2 regions of the Actinomadura sp. NPDC000600 genome follow, and region 2 is predicted to be linked to the other one. Evidence: riboswitches for the same ligand, from Rfam matches in the RefSeq annotation. Region 2 holds a riboswitch; the other holds the start of a gene.
What was found. Region 2 has a riboswitch for S-adenosylmethionine ahead of ABWI07_RS09510 (aminotransferase class V-fold PLP-dependent enzyme). Riboswitches for the same ligand answer to the same signal wherever they lie in the genome.
Positions count from the first base shown of each region.

Region 1: it holds a riboswitch for S-adenosylmethionine, as region 2 does, so the genes downstream of both, thrC (threonine synthase) here and ABWI07_RS09510 (aminotransferase class V-fold PLP-dependent enzyme) in region 2, are expected to answer to the same signal.

Region 1 covers NZ_JBEUPD010000011.1:5,167-9,571, reverse strand. The annotation lists gene ABWI07_RS17705 (RNA-guided endonuclease InsQ/TnpB family protein) at 1-118, opposite strand, end outside; gene ABWI07_RS17700 (cation diffusion facilitator family transporter) at 428-1,363, shown strand; SAM riboswitch class I at 1,459-1,600, shown strand; gene thrC (threonine synthase) at 1,617-2,861, shown strand; gene ABWI07_RS17690 (MoaD/ThiS family protein) at 2,877-3,155, shown strand; gene ABWI07_RS17685 (hypothetical protein) at 3,452-4,405, shown strand, end outside.
Region 2 covers NZ_JBEUPD010000005.1:109,292-113,696, forward strand. The annotation lists gene ABWI07_RS09505 (SseB family protein) at 1-574, opposite strand, end outside; gene ABWI07_RS09510 (aminotransferase class V-fold PLP-dependent enzyme) at 676-1,935, opposite strand; SAM riboswitch class IV at 1,977-2,093, opposite strand; gene ABWI07_RS09515 (DUF8711 family protein) at 2,143-2,514, shown strand; gene ABWI07_RS09520 (transglycosylase domain-containing protein) at 2,550-4,405, opposite strand, start outside.

The sequences.
Region 1 (4,405 bases), on a different contig from region 2:
CCTGCTGCCGTGCGCGCAGCCCGTCGTTGAACACCACCCGTGCGCACCCGAACGCCCTGGCCAGCTCGATCTGCTGACCAGGCGTTGGATACAAACGGTAGTTGTAACGTAACTGCACGCCCGCACCGTACCGGTCCATGACCGAACCCGAAGGCAATAGCACCGAGAGAGACCGCGTCGTTGCGATGCACGTCCACCTGGTCTTCGTAACGAAGTTCCGGCACAGGTGTTCGCCGACCGGCACCTGTCCCGGATGGAGCGATCATGCGGGACGTGCACTGCCCGGGCCTTGGCGCCCCTCCCAGCGCGGGCCTTCACCCCCGGCCTGGAAGACCGGAGCACTGGCCCGCATTCCGGTAGCCCGCATCGCCCGCGCTGCCGCCCGTTTCGCCCGGTTAGTCATTCTCCCAGGGGGTACCCGGTCGCCATGAGCAAGTCCGAGACGACGAAAACCGTGCTCGTCGCCGGTGCCGCGAACCTCATCCTCGCGATCACGAAGCTGGTCGCCGGCCTGCTGGCCGGGTCCAGCGCCATGCTCGCGGAAAGCGCGCACTCGGTGGCGGACACCCTCAACCAGGGCTTCCTCTTCGCCTCGCTCCGGCGCAGCGAGCGGCCCCCCGACAAGCGCCACCCCTTCGGCTACGGCAACGAGCGGTACGTGTGGTCGCTGCTCGCCGCGTTCGGCATCTTCGTGGCCGGCGCGGGGTTCTCGATCTTCGAGGGCGTCCTGACCATGACGGGCCACGGCGGCACCGGGACGACGGTGTGGCTCGCCTACGCCGTCCTCGCCCTCGGCGCGGTGCTGGAGGGGACGTCCTGGATCCGCGCCTTCTACCAGGCCAGGAAGGAGACGCGCGAGAACGACCGCGACCTCGTCGAGCACGTCCGCAAGTCGCCCGACGTGACGTTCAAGACCGCGCTGTTCGAGGACACCGCGGCGATGGTCGGTCTGGCCCTCGCCGCAGGCGGGCTCGCGATGCGCCAGATCACCGGCTCGGAGTTCTGGGACGGGCTCGCGTCCGTCCTCATCGGACTGCTCCTCGTCGTCCTCGCCTTCGGGATCGGCCGCGAGAGCGTGGGCCTGCTCATCGGCCAGGCCGCCGACCCCGAGGCGCAGCGCACGATCCGCGCCGAGATCCTCGGCGCGCGGGGCGTGACCGGCGTGGACGAGCTGCTCACCATGCACTTCGGCCCCGAGCAGATCCTCGTCGCGGCCAAGGTCCACTTCTCCGACGCCATCAGCGCCGACGAGGCCGAGGACGTCGCCGGGGAGATCGACCGGCGGCTCCGGGAGTGCGTCCCGATCGTCAAGCACGTGTTCCTCGACCCGACCCAACGCGTGATCAAGAGCCCCGCCGGGTAACGTCTCAATCCCTGGACCCGCCTGTCTGGCATCCGGTCAGTTCATGTAAAGTCACGCATACGAGTTCATAGCGCTCGTGATCGACAACTTCATAACGCTCATCCAGAGGGGTGGAGGGACCGGCCCTGCGAAGCCCCGGCAACCACCCGGCTGAGGCGCGTCGCGATCCTGCGAAGGCCGGCCGGGAGATGGTGCCAACTCCGGCCTGCGACCAAGGTGGCGCAGGGAAGATGGGGAGAAAGGCCTCGCCCTCATGGCACTCACGCCTGCCACAGACCTCGGACCGGCTACCGCTCTCGTCTGCCGCGAATGCGGCTCGTCCCGCGACCTCGGGCCCTTCTACGCCTGCGAGGAGTGTTTCGGGCCCCTGGAGATCGCCTATGACTTCCAGGGCGTCACCCGGGACGCGATCGAGTCCGGGCCGCGGAACATCTGGCGCTACCGCGGGCTGCTGCCCGTCCCGGCCAACGTCGCCGACACTCCGAACACCGAGCCGGGCCTGACCCGCCTCGTCCGCGCCGACAACCTCGCGGAGAGCCTCGGCCTGCAGAGCCTGTGGGTGAAGGACGACAGCGGGAACCCGACCCACTCGTTCAAGGACCGCGTCGTCGCCGTCGCGCTCGCCGCCGCCCGCGAGCTCGGGTTCAAGGTGCTGGCCTGCCCGTCCACCGGGAACCTCGCCAACGCGGTCGCCGCCGCGGCCGCTCGCGCCGGGATCCGCAGCGCGGTTTTCGTCCCCTCGAACCTCGAGTCCCAGAAGATCATCACGACGGCCGTGTACGGCGGGACGTTCGTGACGGTCGACGGCAACTACGACGACGTCAACCGGCTCGCGTCCGAGATCGCCGGGGAGCAGGACGACTGGGCGTTCGTCAACGTCAACGTCCGCCCCTACTACGCCGAGGGCTCCAAGACGCTCGGCTACGAGATCGCCGAGCAGCTCGGCTGGCGGCTGCCGGACCAGATCGTCGTGCCGGTCGCGTCCGGCTCCCAGCTCACCAAGATCGACAAGGCGTTCCAGGAACTGATCAAGCTGGGGCTGGTGGAGGACAAGCCGTACCGCGTCTTCGGCGCCCAGGCCGCCGGGTGCGGCCCGGTCGCCACCGCGTTCAAGGCGGGCCACGACGTCATCCGCCCGGTGAAGCCCGACACGATCGCCAAGTCCCTCGCGATCGGCAACCCGGCCGACGGCCCCTACGTCCTGGACGTGGCCCGCCGCACCGGCGGCGCCGTCGAGGACGTCACCGACGAGCAGGTCGTCGAGGGCATCCGGCTCCTCGCCCGCACCGAGGGCGTCTTCGGCGAGACCGCCGGCGGCGTCACCGTCGCGACCCTCCGCAAGCTCGTCGAGACCGGCGCCCTCGACCCGGGCGCCGAGACCGTGATCATCAACTCCGGGGACGGTCTGAAGACCCTGGACGCCGTCGCCCCGGTCGTCGCGCCGTCGGCGAACATCGCCCCGTCGCTGGAGGCGTTCCGCGCCGCGGGCCTCGCCTGAGAACGAAGGAGCAGCATGAGCAGCGTGTCCGTCCGTATCCCGACGATCCTGCGGACCTACACCGGTGGCGAGTCCGAGGTGAAGGCCGAGGGTGCCACCCTGCGCGCGGTCGTCGCCGACCTGGAGGCCAGCTACTCCGGCATCTCCGCCCGCATCCTGGACGACGCGGGCAAGATCCGCCGGTTCGTGAACGTCTACGTCGGCGATGAGGACGTCCGCTTCGCCGAGGGCCTCGACACCCCGACGCCCGAAGGCGCCCAGATCTCCATCATCCCCGCGGTGGCGGGCGGCTGACACAGTCCCCGCCCAAGCCCCGGCACGTCCCATCGTGCCGGGGCTTTTCCGTGCACGGGCGGCGAATTCGCGATTCTTCGGAACGCGGATGCCCCGGTGGATACCGAATTGGGCGGCTGTTCGCGCGGTCCGGCTAAACGCGCATGGATCAAGCTTTAGCGAGCGTCGGATTCCCGTCTCGGATCTTGATCATCGCCTCTCCGGCACTTGGTTTTCTCGCTGGTCACGCCCTGGAAGATTGTTCCCGGAGTGGCGCTCCCTGGGGCGCCGATCGGCATACGAGAGTGAGGAAAGGCATGAAGCGCATTTTGCGCACGATGGCCGTGACCGGGATAACGATGGGGGCGGCCGTCCTCGCGGCTCCCTCGGCCATGGCCGACATCAACTTCTACTCCGTGGAGAAGGCGTACCTCGGGCACAACGGCCCCACGTACGTCAGTGAGCACGGTCCGGGCGACCTGATGTACACCGACATCATCCGGTCTCCCAAGGCCGCGACGGCGATCGGGAACAAGCCGGTGAAGACCGGTGACATCACCACGAAGCTCCACGGCGGGAAGCACAACACGGCCGTCACCGGCGTCGAGGGCGCCGAGGAGGAGGCGACCAAGGTCGCCCTGGCCAAGGCCGCCGAGCACGAGGAGGCCGCCCCGCAGCAGCAGGCGGCTCCGCAGCAGCAGGCCGCTCCGCAGCAGGAGGCGGCTCCGCAGCAGGAGTCGCTGCAGGCCGCTCCGGAGCAGGACGCCCAGCAGGCCGCGCAGCAGCAGGACGCGCAGCAGGCCGCGCCCGAGCAGGACGCCCAGCAGGCCGCGCCTGAGCAGGACGCGCAGCAGGCCGCCCCGCAGCAGGACGCGGAGATGGCCGCGCAGCAGCAGGACGCGCAGCAGGCCGCGCCCGAGCAGGACGCCCAGCAGGCCGCCCCGCAGCAGGACGCGCAGCAGGCCGCGCCTGAGCAGGAGGCCCAGCAGAACGCTCCGGAGCAGCAGCAGGCCGACGCCGCTCCGCAGATGGCGCAGCGGCGGGCCGACAGGCCGGAGCCCCGGTCGGTGGACATCCACGCGGCCGAGAAGGCGGCCGTCGGTCAGAACGGCCACGTCCTCGTGGGTGAGAACGGCTCCGGCGACGCGGTGTTCACCAACCTCACCAAGTCGCCCCACTCGCTGGTCTTCGCCGGGAACAGCGCGACGATGACCGGCGACATCAACAGCCACATCCACGGCGGTAAGCGCAACACCGTGATCAACGCGGTG
Region 2 (4,405 bases):
GGTCGTTGTTCGCGGCGGCCCGCAGCAGCTCGCGCTCCACGTCGTTGGCCGGCTGGAACTCCGGGCGCGGCGCCTCGCGGGGCAGGTCGCGGTGCTGGTCGCGCAGCTCCTCCCACGGCGGCGTCGCGCGGCCGACCAGCGGGGGGCGGCCGTCGCCCTCGGCGACCTGCCGGACGAACCAGGCGGGCAGCCGCGCCTCGATCGGCAGGGCGGCGGCGACGCCGCGCGCGGGCGCGTCGACGGCCAGCCACCAGCGGTTGTCGGGCCAGCCCTCGGCGATGTCGCCGAACCGGACGGTCATGAAGTGCTGGTAGGCCGGGCCGAGGCACGCCCGCATCGCCGCCGCCGACGTGTAAACCAGGACGTGGACCCGGCCGTCCTCCTCCTGGGTGGGCCACGACGGCTGCGCCTCCCCGGCGAGCACGCCGTCCACCAGGTCGGGCGGAACGGGAATGACGAGCTCGCTGTCGGCGAGGAGGCGGAAGTAGCTCTCCTGGTCGCCGGCCCGTACGGTCTCCTGCAGTCGGTGCTCGAGTTCCGACGTGGGTCGCCACGCGTCGGCCACGGTCGCCACCCCCTGTTTCTAGCGTGCTCGTCCCCGCGCGACTGCCTACGCTACATGGGCGAACAGGATTAAAGAGCACAATCGTCTGACCGAGCGCGGGAGTTCGCAGGTCAGTGCGCTGTCAGCTCCGCGAGGGCGGTGAGGAGCCGGTCGATGTGCTCCTCGACCGTCCCGATGCCGATGCTCGCGCGGACGGCGCTCCCGTCCTCGCCCAGCAGGTGCCGGACGAAGGGGTGGGCGCAGAACTTCCCGTCGCGCACGCCGATGCCGTGCTCGTCAGACAGCGTAAGCGCCACGTCGCGCGCGTTCCAGCCGTCCACGGTGAACGACACGATCCCGACGCGCGGCGCCCGCTCGCCCCACAGCGTCAGCTCCCGGACGTGGGGGAGCGCGGCCAGTCCCGACCGCAGCCGCTTCACCAGGGCCTCCTCGCGGGCGGCGAGGTCGTCCCAGAACGGCGGCAGCGCCTCGCACGCGGCGGCCAGCGCGACGGCGCCGAGGACGTTCGGGGAGCCCGCCTCGTGCCGCTGCTCGGCGGAGGACGCCCACCGGGTCGTCGCCCCGACCGAGGCGCTGGCGCCGCCGCCCTTGAGATAGGGCTCGGCGGCGCGCAGCCAGTCGGCGCGTCCGGCGAGCACGCCCGCGCCGAACGGCGCGTACAGCTTGTGCCCGGAGAACGCGACGTAGTCGAGGTCGAGCGCGGTCATGTCGAGGGGGCGGTGCGGTACGAGCTGCGCCGCGTCGACCGCGATGCGGGCGCCGTTGCGGTGCGCGACCGCGGCCAGCTCCTCGATCGGCCACAGCTCGCCGGTGACGTTGGACGCGGCGGTGACGACGAGCAGCCGCGGCCCGACCGGGCACGAGCGCAGCGCGCGGTCCGCGGCGGAGAGGGCCTCGGCCGGGGTGGCGGGCGCGGGCACCCGCACGGCGCGCCTCCACGGCAGCAGCGACGCGTGGTGCTCGCTCTCGAAGACGACGACGCTCGTCCCGGCGGGGACGGCGTGCGCGAGCAGGTTCATCGAGTCGGTGGTGTTGCGCGTGAACACCACGGCCGAGCGGCGCCACGCGCCGAGGAACGACCGGACGGTCTCCCGCGCCTCCTCATAGGCGGACGTGGTGACCTGGGACGCGTACCCCGCGCCCCGGTGGACGCTGCTGTAGTACGGCAGTGCGCGGGTGACGGCCTTCTGGACCGCCTCCAGGCACGGCGCGCTGGCGGCGTAGTCGAAGTTGGCGTAGGGGACGCGGTGGCCGCCGCGCACCGGAACCGGGGCGTCCGCCCCGATGACGCGGGGGAGACGGCGAACCCGAACCCCCTCCGGGTGCGTCACAGCAGTCGTGATGGGGGAGCGGGCGAGCAGCGTGGGCATGCCTGGACCTTCCGGGTCAGGGACCCCGGGGCGTCCGTCGGGATCCGCGCTTGCCGGAACGCGGTCTCGCGTCCGGCCAGGTCCTCACCCGGGGCACCCCATCGCGGACGAAGGGTTGCCGGCCAGCAAGCCGGGGCTTGGCGCTGGCGCTCATGACCTCATGCGGAAGTATAAGCGGAGCCGATCGAAGATCAAGGGGAGGGTGCGATGCGGTACGGGGTGGTCGCGACGCTGGCCGGCGGAGCGCTGGTGCTCGGCGCCCTCAGCGGGTGCGGGGCGCTGGGCGGGAACTCCGGCCAGGTGTGCACCGACACGAAGAAGGCGTTCCAGCAGTACGTCGCCCAGGTGCGGAGCGTCCCGGCGGCGGAGCCCGCGCAGTGGCGCCCGGCGACCGAGCAGCTCGCCGGGCGCCTCGACGGGCTGGCGAAGCAGGCCGACGACGCCGACCTGAGCAAGGCGCTGAAGGCGGAGGCCGGCAAGCTCCGCGCCGCCGCCCCCGGCGTCGGCTCCGGCGACGTCTCCCAGCTCGACACCGTGATCAGGGAGACGCCCACGGCCATCGGCAACGCCTGCGACTGAGCATCCCCCGCGCTCCGGGAAGGGGTGCGGGGCGGTCAGCCGCCGGTTCCGAAGCGGCCTAGTGGGCCGCCGCCGGTTCCGCCGCCGTCGCCGGTTCCGCCTCCGGTTCCGCCTCCGTCACCGGTGCCGCCACCGCCGTCGCCGGTTCCGCCGCCGTCGCCGGGCGGCTGCGGCGGGAGGATGGTCGGCAGGTCGGTGGGGGGCGTCGGGGTGTCGGGCCGGTCCGTGGACGGCGGCGGCTCGACCGGCCCGCCCGTGTCCGGCGGCTGCGTCCCGCCCGGGGGGACGTCCTGCGTCGGCCCGCCGAAGCCGCTGCCCGGCGTCTCCGACGGCGACCCGAACGACTCGGGCTCGTAGCCCTTGATGTTCACCGCGTCCGACATGTACGAGCGCCAGATCTGCGCGGGCAGCTGCCCGCCGTACGCGCCGTAGCCGGGGATGTTCAGCGGCTTGCCGTCGCTGCGGAACATCGCGACCGTCGTCGCCATCTGCGGGATGAACCCGTTGAACCAGATCGCGCGGCCCTTGTCGGTGGTGCCGGTCTTGCCGGCGACGTCGCGGCCGTCGGGGAGCTGCGCGCCGGTGCCGGTGCCGCCCTGCACGACCTTCTGCATGGCGTAGGTGGCGTCCCTGGCGACCTGCTGGCTGAACGCCCGCTCGCCCTTCTCGGTGAACTTGCGCTTGTGGTTCTCGTTGTCGGTGACGGACTTCACCACGAACGGCGTCCGGTGCACGCCCTCGGAGGCGAACGTCGAGTACACGCCCGCCTGCTGGACGGGGTGCAGCGAAACGATGCCGAGCGGGAACGTGGCGGCGTCCCGCTGGTCCGGCTTCATCTGCGACGCGGGGATGCCCATCTTCTCGGCCATCGCGGCGATCTTCTTGTTGCCGATGTCCTGGCCGAGGTTGACGTAGGCCGTGTTGATCGAGTGCTCGGTGGCGGTGACGAGGTTCACCGTCCCGAAGTTCTCGTTGCTGTCGTTGTGGATGGGCGCGCCGCGGAAGTACTGCGGGGAGCTGCCGTCGTAGCTGGTGGACAGCGTCTTGCCGTCGTCCAGCGCGGCCGCCAGCGCGATCGGCTTGAACCCCGACCCGGCCTGCGCCCAGTCGCCGAAGGCACTGCTCAGTGCCTCCTCCAGGTAGCCGCGGCCGCCGTAGAAGGCGAGCACCTGCCCGGTGGACGGGTCGACCGAAACCGCGCCGGTGCGGATCTTCTTGCTCATCCCGTTCGGGGCGTTGTTCGAGACGGCCTGCTTCATCGCGTCCATCAGCCGCTTGTCGAACGTCGTGGTGATCTTCAGCCCGCTGCGGTTGATCTCGTCCTCGCTGTAGCCGCGGCGCTCGGTGAGCTCCTTCTTGGCCACGTTCACCATGTAGCCGCGCTGGCCCTTGAGGACGTCGATGATCTTCTCCTTGCCGGGGGCGGGGAAGGTCAGCGAGGCCGCCTGGGACGAGGTGAGCGCCCCGTCCCGGACCATGTTGCCGACGATCGCGCGCCAGCGCTGCTCGGCGTAGGCGCGGCGGGGGCCGGTCGGGTCGGCGAAGTTGCTCGGCTGCTGGATCGCGGCGGCGAGGTAGGCGCCCTCCGCGGGCGTCAGCTTCGAGACGTCCTTGTCGAAGTAGGCGTGCGCGGCGGCCTGCACGCCGTAGGCGTCGCGGCCGAAGTAGATGGTGTTGAGGTACTGCTCGAGGATCCAGTTCTTGTCCTTCTCCTGGCCCACCTTCAGGGAGACCATGATCTCCTTGAGCTTGCGGGTGACCGAGCGGTCCTTGCCGATGCCGCCGTAGTAGTTGCGGACCATCTGCTGCGTGATCGTCGAGCCGCCCTGGAGCTGCTTGCCGGTCGCGGTGGACCACAGCGCCCGCGTGGTCCCCTGGACCGACACCCCGG